3 regions of the Micromonospora sp. WMMD736 genome follow, and region 3 is predicted to be linked to each of the others. Evidence: riboswitches for the same ligand, from Rfam matches in the RefSeq annotation. Region 3 holds a riboswitch; each other region holds the start of a gene.
The links. Region 3 has a riboswitch for cyclic di-AMP ahead of ACN269_RS20185 (NlpC/P60 family protein). Riboswitches for the same ligand answer to the same signal wherever they lie in the genome.
Positions count from the first base shown of each region.

Region 1: it holds a riboswitch for cyclic di-AMP, as region 3 does, so the genes downstream of both, ACN269_RS30065 (C39 family peptidase) here and ACN269_RS20185 (NlpC/P60 family protein) in region 3, are expected to answer to the same signal.
Region 2: it holds a riboswitch for cyclic di-AMP, as region 3 does, so the genes downstream of both, ACN269_RS22485 (coiled-coil domain-containing protein) here and ACN269_RS20185 (NlpC/P60 family protein) in region 3, are expected to answer to the same signal.

Region 1 covers NZ_JBMHMI010000001.1:6,610,569-6,613,833, forward strand. The annotation lists gene ACN269_RS30055 (hypothetical protein) at 1-286, shown strand, start outside; gene ACN269_RS30060 (hypothetical protein) at 452-1,219, shown strand; cyclic di-AMP (ydaO/yuaA leader) riboswitch at 1,505-1,645, shown strand; gene ACN269_RS30065 (C39 family peptidase) at 1,879-2,727, shown strand; gene ACN269_RS30070 (alpha/beta fold hydrolase) at 2,862-3,265, shown strand, end outside.
Region 2 covers NZ_JBMHMI010000001.1:4,965,659-4,968,923, reverse strand. The annotation lists gene ACN269_RS22490 (YibE/F family protein) at 33-1,391, shown strand; cyclic di-AMP (ydaO/yuaA leader) riboswitch at 1,558-1,688, shown strand; gene ACN269_RS22485 (coiled-coil domain-containing protein) at 1,693-2,712, shown strand; gene ACN269_RS22480 (carbonic anhydrase) at 2,771-3,265, opposite strand, start outside.
Region 3 covers NZ_JBMHMI010000001.1:4,492,015-4,495,279, reverse strand. The annotation lists gene ACN269_RS20195 (pyridoxamine 5'-phosphate oxidase family protein) at 1-165, opposite strand, end outside; gene dcd (dCTP deaminase) at 243-821, shown strand; gene ACN269_RS20185 (NlpC/P60 family protein) at 904-1,944, opposite strand; cyclic di-AMP (ydaO/yuaA leader) riboswitch at 1,957-2,092, opposite strand; gene ACN269_RS20180 (N-acetylmuramoyl-L-alanine amidase) at 2,326-3,265, shown strand, end outside.

The sequences.
Region 1 (3,265 bases), 2.1 Mb from region 3:
ACCGTCGAGCGCCGGCCTCTCCACTGTCCGCGCCGACCGCGCCGTCGGTGGCCGTGCCGTCGCCGACCGCGCCGTCGCCGGCCGTGCCGTCGCCGACTGGGCTGCTCTCGGGCAAGTTGCCGACGCCGGTCCGGCGCGGTCCGTCGATCCACAGCCCGCGCTGAACGATGCGCTGGCCGTCCTGCCCGGCCCGCCGATGGGCGGCAGTGCGGCCGGCACGGGCGCTGAGCCGTCGCTCCGAGCCGCCGGCTCGGCCAGCCGAGCCCCCCGAGCGCCGCCGGCCTAGCGGGTCACCCGCCGGCGGTCCGTACGCCGGCCAGCGATCCTCCCACCGGGACCAGCACGCCCTGCCGCCGACCTGAGCGCCCGGTCACCGCACCTGACGACACATCGCCCGCACCCTCGCCGTGCGGCATCCCATCGCTGACGTGCTCATGCCGAGGAGCCGACCATGGAAACCGTCGTCTTCTACCAGTTCCTCACCGAGGTGCCCCAGGCCGCCGCCATCTGGTCGGCACTGTTCCTGCTGGCGCTGACGGTCCTCGCCGTACTGGTGGCCCGCCCGGAGCGGGACGCGCCAGAGCAAGGCCACGTGCCGACCCCCACCGCCCGCGAGACGGCCGCCGCCGAGAGCGCCGACCTGCGCCGGTACGCCGAGGAGGTGGCCGTGGCCGCCGCCCGGGCGGCGCGGACCGCCCGGCGGCGGCGCGCTGACTGGCTGGTCGCTCAGGACGAGGCGCAGCGGGCCTGGACGGCGTACGACGAGGCGGACACTGCGGCCCGCCGGGTCGCCACCGCCGGGGCGCTGCCGACACCGCGTACCCCGCACACTCCCGCCGAGTACGCGGCCCGGGAGCGCTACCTGCACCGTGCCGCCATGGCGGCGCACTGGCGGGAAGAGTTGACCATGGCGCAACTCGCCGACGTGTTCGGGCACCGGCGCGGCTGGGACCCTCGCCGGCACCCGGTCGAGCAGGAGACGCTGCTCATCCGGGCGATCCGGGACGCGCGGCTGGCCGAGCACCGGACGGCCGTCGAGCGGGAGCGGTCGGCCTGGCGGGACGCCGAGGTGGCCGCCGAGTCGGCGCGCGCCCTCGCCGAGGAGGCGTACGCGGCGGCGGTCCGGTCGCGGCCGAGCCCGGCACTCGCCCGGCAGACGGCGACACGGCCGTCACGTGCAGCCGTGGTGGCACGCTGGCGTCCGGCCCGGGCCGGTTGAACCCGATCTGTTATGTGAGGCGGGTCACCAGCGGGGGAATTCGGGCGGCGGGCATCATCGGCGGCCATTGCGCCCGCGATTGTGGCGGCGTTCCCGGCGACCTGTCCGGTTGTCGCCCACAGGTGCCGCCGGGACCGGATGTCCCATCGAGTCACGTCAGCGGCAAAACGCGCAGAAATTGCCGGGCCAATCGATGTTTACGCAGGTCGGCATGGGTTGGCAGAGTTCGGACCGGCCAGTACTGTCGTCCCGTCCGGTGCGGTTACCGATCGCAGGAGGCGACGCCGCGCCGACCCGCTCAATCGTGATCAACGAACCGGGGACCCACAGTAAGTCCGGGGTGAATCCGCGAGCCACGGCCCGCGGTAGGGCGATCTTCCCGCCCGAATCCGTCAGCTAACCCGGTAGGCGGTGACGGAAGGAGTTCCATCCTCGTGCAGCATCCCGCGCCCCCCGTTTTGTTCCGCCGCCTCCACGGCGTAGCGGTGTCCCCGCTCATCCGCCTCGTGACGGTGAGCTGACCCCCCGGGTCACCGCACTTTCCGCCCGGCCGCGCCGGGCGTTCCCCTGAGCGGCTCATCATCCGCAGGCCACGGCCCGTGCGCTGACGCCTGCCCGGATACCGGTCGAGCCCCGGTGTGCCGCTCTCCCTGTGAACCGTGGAGGACCTCGTGAAGCACACCCTGAAGCGCCAGCTCCGTCGCCTCGCGACCGAGCGTCCGTACCAGATCGTCGCCGCCTCCGCCGCGGCCCTGGTCGTCGCCACCACCACCGGCGCCCTGGTCGCCGGTGCCGACGACGCCCCGGCCGGCTCGCGCACCCCGACCACGGTCGCCGAGATGCGCAGTGACACCGTCGCCTCCCGTGGCGAGCTCCGGGCCGCGGCCCCGTCGGCGAGCGCCGCGCCGAGCACCGCCGCCCCGGCCACCAGCGCCGCGTCCCCCGCCGCGAAGGCCACGAGCAACCCGGACCTGACCCGGAAGCCGACGCCGCCCAAGCCGCCCGCGACGAAGGTCCTGGACTACGACTACGAGGCGCAGAACACCTACTACAACTGCGGTCCGGCGGCCACCCGCAACGCGCTCAGCGCCAGCGGCATCGACCGTACCCAGGAGGAGCTCGGCGCCGAGCTGGGCACCACCGAGATGGGCACCAACTCGGCCGAGGACACCACCCGGGTGCTCAACGCCGAGGTGAAGGGCTCCCCGTACCGCACCCGCATGTTCGCGGGCACGCCCAACCCGGCCCAGATGGACCGTCTGCAGGCCGATGTGGTCAAGGCGATCACCGATGGTCGGGGCGTGGTGGCCAACGTCGCCGGCGACGCCATCGACACCAACGGCGGCTACCACTCCTACGGCGGTGGGCACTACATCGCCGTCGTGGGCTACAAGGACAACGGCCGTACCGTGCGGATCGCCGACTCGGCGAACGCCGCCGACCCGGCCTACTGGATCACCACCATCGACCTGGCGAACTGGATCGCCACCCGGGGTTACTCCGCCTGACCAACGCGCGACACCCCACGACGCCGCGGGCGCCGTCTCCCACGAGGGGTCGGCGCCCGCGGCGTCTGGGTGCCCGGCCGCGACGCCGGTGAACGGCTCTCGTACCAGGCCGCGAACCGTGGGAGACTGCGGCCGTGGTGGATGAATCGGGTGGTCAAGCCGGCCGTGAGCCGATCCTGTTGCTGCTGCACGGCATGGGGGCGACGGGTGACGTGTGGCTGCCCTGGGCGTCACTGCTGGAGCAGCACTGGCCCGGCCGGTGGCTGGCGCCCGATCTGGCCGGTCACGGTTGGTCGGCGCCGCTGGCGTCGTACTCCTTCGAGGGTTTCGCCCAGCGGGTCGCGCAGGGCCTGACCTCCGACGACCGCCTCGTCGTGCTCGGACACTCGCTCGGTGGCGTGGTCGGCCTGGCGCTGGCGGCCCGCGCCGCCGGTCTGCCGGTGGACGCGGTGGTGGGGTTGGGCATCAAGGCCGTCTGGACACCGGCCGAGCTGGCCCGCGCCGCCGACCTCGCCGCCCGCCCGGTGGGCTGGTTCAC
Region 2 (3,265 bases), 470 kb from region 3:
GTACCCCGCACCGGATCGTTGGGAGTCTCGCATTGGGTTCCGACCACAGTCATTCCGCTCGGCCCGCCCCGCCCCGGGTACGACGGATCCTCGTCGCGACGGTGGTGCCGCTCTTCGTGGCCACCGTCGTCGCCGCCGTGGTGCTGTGGCCACGCGACGGCGCGCCGGCGAGCGGCGGCGGCGCGGACACGCCGCGCCACCACGGCACGGTGACCCGGGTGGTGACCGAACCATGCCCACCCGTGACCGGCCCGGAGGGCACGCCGACCGGCGGGCCGTGCGGCACGGTGGACGTCCGCGTCGACGACGGTCCAGAAGCCGGCGGGCAGGTGAGCACGCCCATCCCCGCCGGGCCCGGCGCGCCGCGCGTCGAGGTGGGCGACGAGGTCGTCCTGGTCGAGCTGACCGACCCGACCGATCCCACCACCAGCACCTGGAACATCGCCGAGCACCAGCGCGGTACGCCGCTGGTGTGGCTCGTGGTGGTCTTCGCCGCCGCCATCGTGGCGTTCGGCCGGTGGCGGGGCCTGGCCGCGCTCGCCGGCCTGGCCGCCAGCTTCGCCATCCTGCTCACCTTCGTGTTGCCGGCCATCGGCGCGGGCCGGTCACCACTGCTGGTGGCGGTGGTCGGCGCGGCACTGATCATGTTCGTGGTGCTCTACCTGACACACGGAGTGACCGCGCAGACCTCCGTCGCGGTCCTCGGCACCCTGGGCAGCCTGGTGCTCACCGGCGTGCTCGCGGCCGTCGCCACGGCCACCACCCAGCTCACCGGCTTCGGCAGCGAGGACGCCACCACCCTCTCCATGCTCCAGACCGATGTGGACCTGCGCGGCCTGTTGCTCGCCGGGATCATCATCGGCTCACTCGGGGTGCTCGACGACGTGACCGTCACCCAGGCCGCCACCGTCACCGAGCTGGCGCACGCCAACCCCGGGCTGACTCGACGACAGCTCTACCGGGCGGCCACCCGGGTGGGCCGGGCACACATCGCCTCCACGGTCAACACCATCGTGCTGGCGTACGCGGGCGCGTCACTGCCGCTGCTGCTTCTGCTCACCGCCGACTCGCGTCCCATCGGGCAGATCCTGACCAGCGAGTTCCTCGCACAGGAGATCGTCCGCAGCGCGGTCGCCACACTCGGCCTGATCGCCGCCGTACCCCTCACCACCGGGCTGGCCGCGGTGGTGACCGCGGCCGGATCGTCGGCCACGCCGGACGCGGACGCCCCGCCACCGCGCCCACGCGCGGATCGCACGGAGGCGTTGGCCGCTCTGAGTTCCCCGCCGACGGGTCGGGCCGACGGGCCCGACCCGCAGCGGGACGCACCCCCATCCACCGCCACCACCGGGTGGCCAGAGCCGAACAGGAGCACGGATACGGCATGGTGACACTCCTCAGCGTGACCGGATCGGGCACCCGCCCTGAGAACCGCGTCACTGGTCACTCAACGCCATGGCGAAATGACGCTTTTAGTCGGCATCAGGACGTAGCTCAGGCGGTGGACTCTCGGGTAACCTCGCTGCCGGTCACCGACGAAGGCGCGCAGCGGCGCCTGCGGTGCCACCGCCCAATCGCCAACCGGCGAGCCGGGGACCCAGGCACGTGGGGTGAATCCGCGACAGCGGTAGGGGCCTCTTCCGCCCCGAACCCGTCAGCTAACCCGGTCGGCGGTCGACGGAAGGGAAGATTGTGACGGCACCCCTACGCCGCTGGTTGACACCTGTGGTGGCCGTGCTTGCTGCGCTGAGCGTGCTCGCCGGGCCCCTCCCGGCCCACGCCGCCCCGACGCCCCCCACACCCTCCGGGCACGAGGACAGCGACGAGCCCACACTGATCACCGACGTCATCGAGCAGACGAACCGGGACTACGTGGCGGCCAAGTCCAAACTGGACAAGTCGAAGAAGCGGCAGCTCGAACTGGCAGCCGAGGTCGAGCGGGCCAAGGCCGACCTGGCCGCGCTGGAGCCGCAGGTCGCGCAGATCGCCGCCCAGTCGTACCGGACCGGGCGAATCGGCGCGATGGCGATGCTGCTGGAGAGCGACGCCCCGGACTCGTTCGTCCAGCGGGCGGCGGCCCTCGACGAGATGAACATGGTCAACGGGAAGAAGCTCGCCGAGGTCAACGCCGTGAAGTCCCGCGCCGAGCAGGCCAAGCTGTCGCTCGACGCGGAGGTACGCGAGCAGCAGAAGCAGACCGCGCTGATGGCGAAGGACAAGCGCGACGCGGAGAAGTCTCTCGCCCTGGTCGGCGGTAAGGGCTTCACCGGTGGCCTGGTCGACGCCACCTCGCCGGTCGCCCGGATCGGCCCGGGTCGCACCGCCGACGGCGACTGGAAGCCGCAGTCGTGCAGCGAGGACGACCCGACCACCTCCGGCTGCGTCACGCCGCGCACCCTGCACGCGTACAAGGAGGTCAAGCGGGCCGGGTTCAACCGGTTCGTGGGCTGCCACCGCAACGGTGGACCGTACGAGCACCCCAAGGGTCGCGCCTGTGACTGGTCGTTGCAGAAGAGCGGCTTCAGCCCGTGGCACAACGACGACACCCGGATGTACGGCAACAACGTGGCCGCGTTCCTCATCCGCAACGCGGACCGGCTCGGCATCTACTACGTGATCTGGAACCGGCAGATCTGGTTCCCGGCGACCGGCTGGAAGTCGTACAGCGGGCCGTCGAACCACACCGACCACGTACACATGTCGCTGCTCTGATCCGACGCCCAGCAGTACGAGGGCCGTCCCGCCGTCCGGCGGGGCGGCCCTCGGTGGTTCAGGCGGCGGCGGTCGCGGCCGGCTCGTCGCCCGTGGGAGCACCGGTCGGTACGGGGGTCACGGGTCGCACCACCCCGGCGGCGAGCCGGTACGACATCCCGACCACCGCGCACCGCCCCCGCGCCACCTCGTCGGCCAGCAGGGGCGACTGCCCGAGCAGCGTCTCGACGGTCTGCGCGATGTGGATGTCGACGATGCCGTCGATGTCGTGCACGCCCTCGGCCGTGGCGCGTCGCAGGCTGGGCAGCACCGCGTCGACCACCGCCGGGAGATGCCCCGGGGGCGCGACGCCGGTGGCCGCCGATTCGCGGGCCGCCTGCACGGCACCGCAGGAGTCGTGGCCGAGCACCACCACGAGTGGAGTACCGAGCACAGCCACCGCGTACTCGACGCTGCCCAGCACCTCGGGGCCGGTGGTGTGCCCGGCGGTCCGCACGACGAAGAGGTCACCCAGGCCGCGGTCGAAGATGATCTCGGCGGCGAGCCGCGAGTC
Region 3 (3,265 bases):
GAGGCCCTCGTCGGTGATGACCGGGGAGACCGGATGGACCCGGGGCCCACCGTCGGCGCGGACCGTGGCCAGATAGCCGAAGCCCGGCCCGTACTGCTGCAGGAGAACGCGGATGCCGTCGGCGAGACGGGGCTCGTCGGCGGCGAAATCGGACCAGGAAGCCATGCGAGCATTCTATCGAACAAATGTACGAGGAGCGACCTCGACACGCTGGTCACCGCCCACCTCGCTATGGTGGTCCGATGCTGCTCTCCGACCGTGACCTGGTCTCCGAGATCAAGGCCGGCACGCTGGGCCTGGAGCCGTTCGAGCCCACCCTGGTCCAACCCTCCAGCATCGACGTACGACTCGACCGGTTGTTCCGGGTCTTCAACAACCATCTCTACACCCACATCGACCCGGCCATGCAGCAGGACGACCTGACCTCGGTGGTCGAGGTGCCGGACGGCGAGCCGTTCGTGCTGCACCCGGGGGAGTTCGTGCTCGCCTCGACGCTGGAGGTGATCTCGCTCGGCGACCAGCTCGCCGGCCGGCTGGAGGGGAAGAGCTCACTGGGCCGCCTCGGCCTGCTCACCCACTCCACCGCCGGGTTCATCGACCCGGGCTTCTCCGGGCACGTCACGCTGGAGCTGTCCAACGTGGCGAACCTGCCGATCACCCTCTGGCCCGGCATGAAGATCGGTCAGCTCTGCATCTTCCGGCTCTCGTCGCCGGCTGAGCACCCGTACGGCTCGGTGGTGTACGGGTCGCGTTACCAGGGTCAGCGGGGGCCGACGCCGAGTCGCTCCTGGCAGAACTGGCGGGCCTGGCCGACGCGTTAGCGGCCGTTCCCAGCCGAGTGCCGGACGACACAGGGCCCGCCGCGAACGGATCGCGACGGGCCCTGACTGCGTCCCGCGTCGGTCAGCCGGGGCGACCGTAGCTGTGGATGGGCCCGTCGTCGGCCCTCTTCATCTTCACCGGCACACCGGCCTGGGAGGCGTGCACCACCCAGCCGTCGCCGACGTACATGCCGACGTGGTGGATGTCGCTGTAGTAGAAGACCAGGTCGCCGGGGCGCAGGTCGCCCTTGCTGACGTTCCTGGTCACCCGGCTCTGCGCGGCGGCGTTGTGCGGAAGCGACACACCGGCCTTCGCCCAGGCGGCCAGCATCAGCCCTGAGCAGTCGTACGAGTTCGGGCCCTCGGCACCCCACACGTACGGCTTGCCGATCTGCGCGCAGGCGAACTTGACCGCGATGCCGGCACCGCCGCCCGGGTAGCTGGCCGGGCAGGGTGCGGGACGCAGCGGACCGCCGCCGCCGTTGCCGTACACCTTGAGGCGCAGCTTCTGTAGCCGGTCGATCTCCTCGTTGATCTGCTTCTTCTTCGCCGCCAACTGGGCCTCGGTGCGGGTCAGTTGGGCCACCATCTCGTCCAGCGGCGCCTTCTGCCGGGCCAGCTCGTTGCGCAGGTCGGCGACCTGACGGACGTCCTCCTGCTGGTTGTGCGCGAAGCGGTCGAGCATTTCGAGCTGACCGACCATCTCGCTCGGCGACCGGCTGCCGAGCATCGTGTTGACGGTCGACAGGTTCTCACCCATGTACGCACGGACGGCCAGCGCGCTGACCTTGTCCATCGCGGCGTCGACCTGACGCTCCAGCGGCGTGATGCGGGCGGCGAGCGCGTCGGCCTGCTTACGCTTGAGGGCCAGGTCGGCGCGGGTCGCGTTGTGCCGCTCGATGATCGGTTCGAGCTTGTTCCAGTCCTCGTCGATCTGTCGTTCGATCTCGGCGACGGACGGGTCGGCGTGGGCCACCGTGGCGCTGCCGGTCAGGACGACGGCGACGCCGACCAGGGCGGCGAGAGCGGTGGTGAAGCGGGACCAGCGTGGACGCGGCACGGTCGACGTCGGGTCGGCCGGAGCCGACCGTCCGGACGACGGCCGCGGGGCTTTAAGGGCCACCGGGTTCCGTACTCCTTCTTCCTGACCGCCTACCGGGTTAGCTGACGGGTTCGGGCGGGAAGTGGGCGCCCTACCGCAGGAACTGCGGATTCACCCCGGGGAACGTGGGTCCCCGGCTCGCTCGCGAGCGACTCGGCGGTGTCGGTCCGTTACCGCCCGGGTGGGCAGACCTGCTACCGGGCCGACGAATGACCAGAGTAGAGACGGCCGTTACCGATCCGCAACCCGTGCGGCCGTGACACTCCGTACCGATTCAAGCGGTCCATCGAGCGGAAGTGAAGGTTTCTTACTGCACGTTTTGAAGCATGGAAAGGTATTGACGCGGACTCCCGGCGGCGCGAAGGTGACCGGACCGATACCAGTTCACATGTAGGGAGTTCGATGAAACGTCCGACCCTGCTCGCCGTCGCGCTCGTCACCGCCACGGCGGCCGTACCGCTACCCGCCGGCCCGGCCGCCGCGGCCCCCGCCGCCGACCGCCAGCAGCAGTACGCCGCCGCGGCGACCGAGTACGGCGTCCCCATCGACGTGCTGCTCGGCGTCTCCTACCTGGAGTCCCGCTGGGACAGCAACGCCGGCACGCCGAGCACCAGCGGGGGCTACGGCCCGATGCACCTGACCGATGCCCGGCACGTGGCCGCCCTACCCCGACGCGGTCACCACGACGCCCCGGGGGAGGACCCGCGCGGCGACGAGTCCCGTCGCGCTCTCGCGCCGGCACCCACCACCGGAGACGCGCCGCCCAGCGCCGCGCTACAGACCGTGGACGCCGCCGCGGCGCTCACCGGCGCCACCCCCGAGGCGTTGCGCACCGACCCGACGACGAACCTCCGGGGTGGGGCGGCGCTGCTGGCCGCGTACCAACGGGAGGTCGGCGCGCCCGTCGGAGTCGGCACCGACCCGGCCACCTGGTACGGCGCGGTGGCCCGCTATGCCGGCGCGGACAGCGCCGATGCCGCGGCGGCCTTCGCCGACGAGGTCTTCACCACGATCGGCGCCGGCGAGACGCGGGTGACCGACGACGGCCAGCGGGTCACGCTGCCGGCCCGGACGGTACGACCCGAGCGGTCCTGGCTGGACCGACTGGGACTGCGGCGACTCGCCCGCCCGGACGGGTTGGAGTGCCCCCGCACCGTGTCCTGCGAGTGGATCCCGGCACCCTACGCGGCGTTCGGCGACGGCGACTACGGCAACCACGACCTGTCCGACCGGCCCGCTCGGCAGAAGATCGAGTACATCGTCATCCACGACACCGAGGCGAGCTGGGCGACCACCCTGCAACTCGTTCAGGACCCGACCTACGTGAGCTGGCACTACTCAC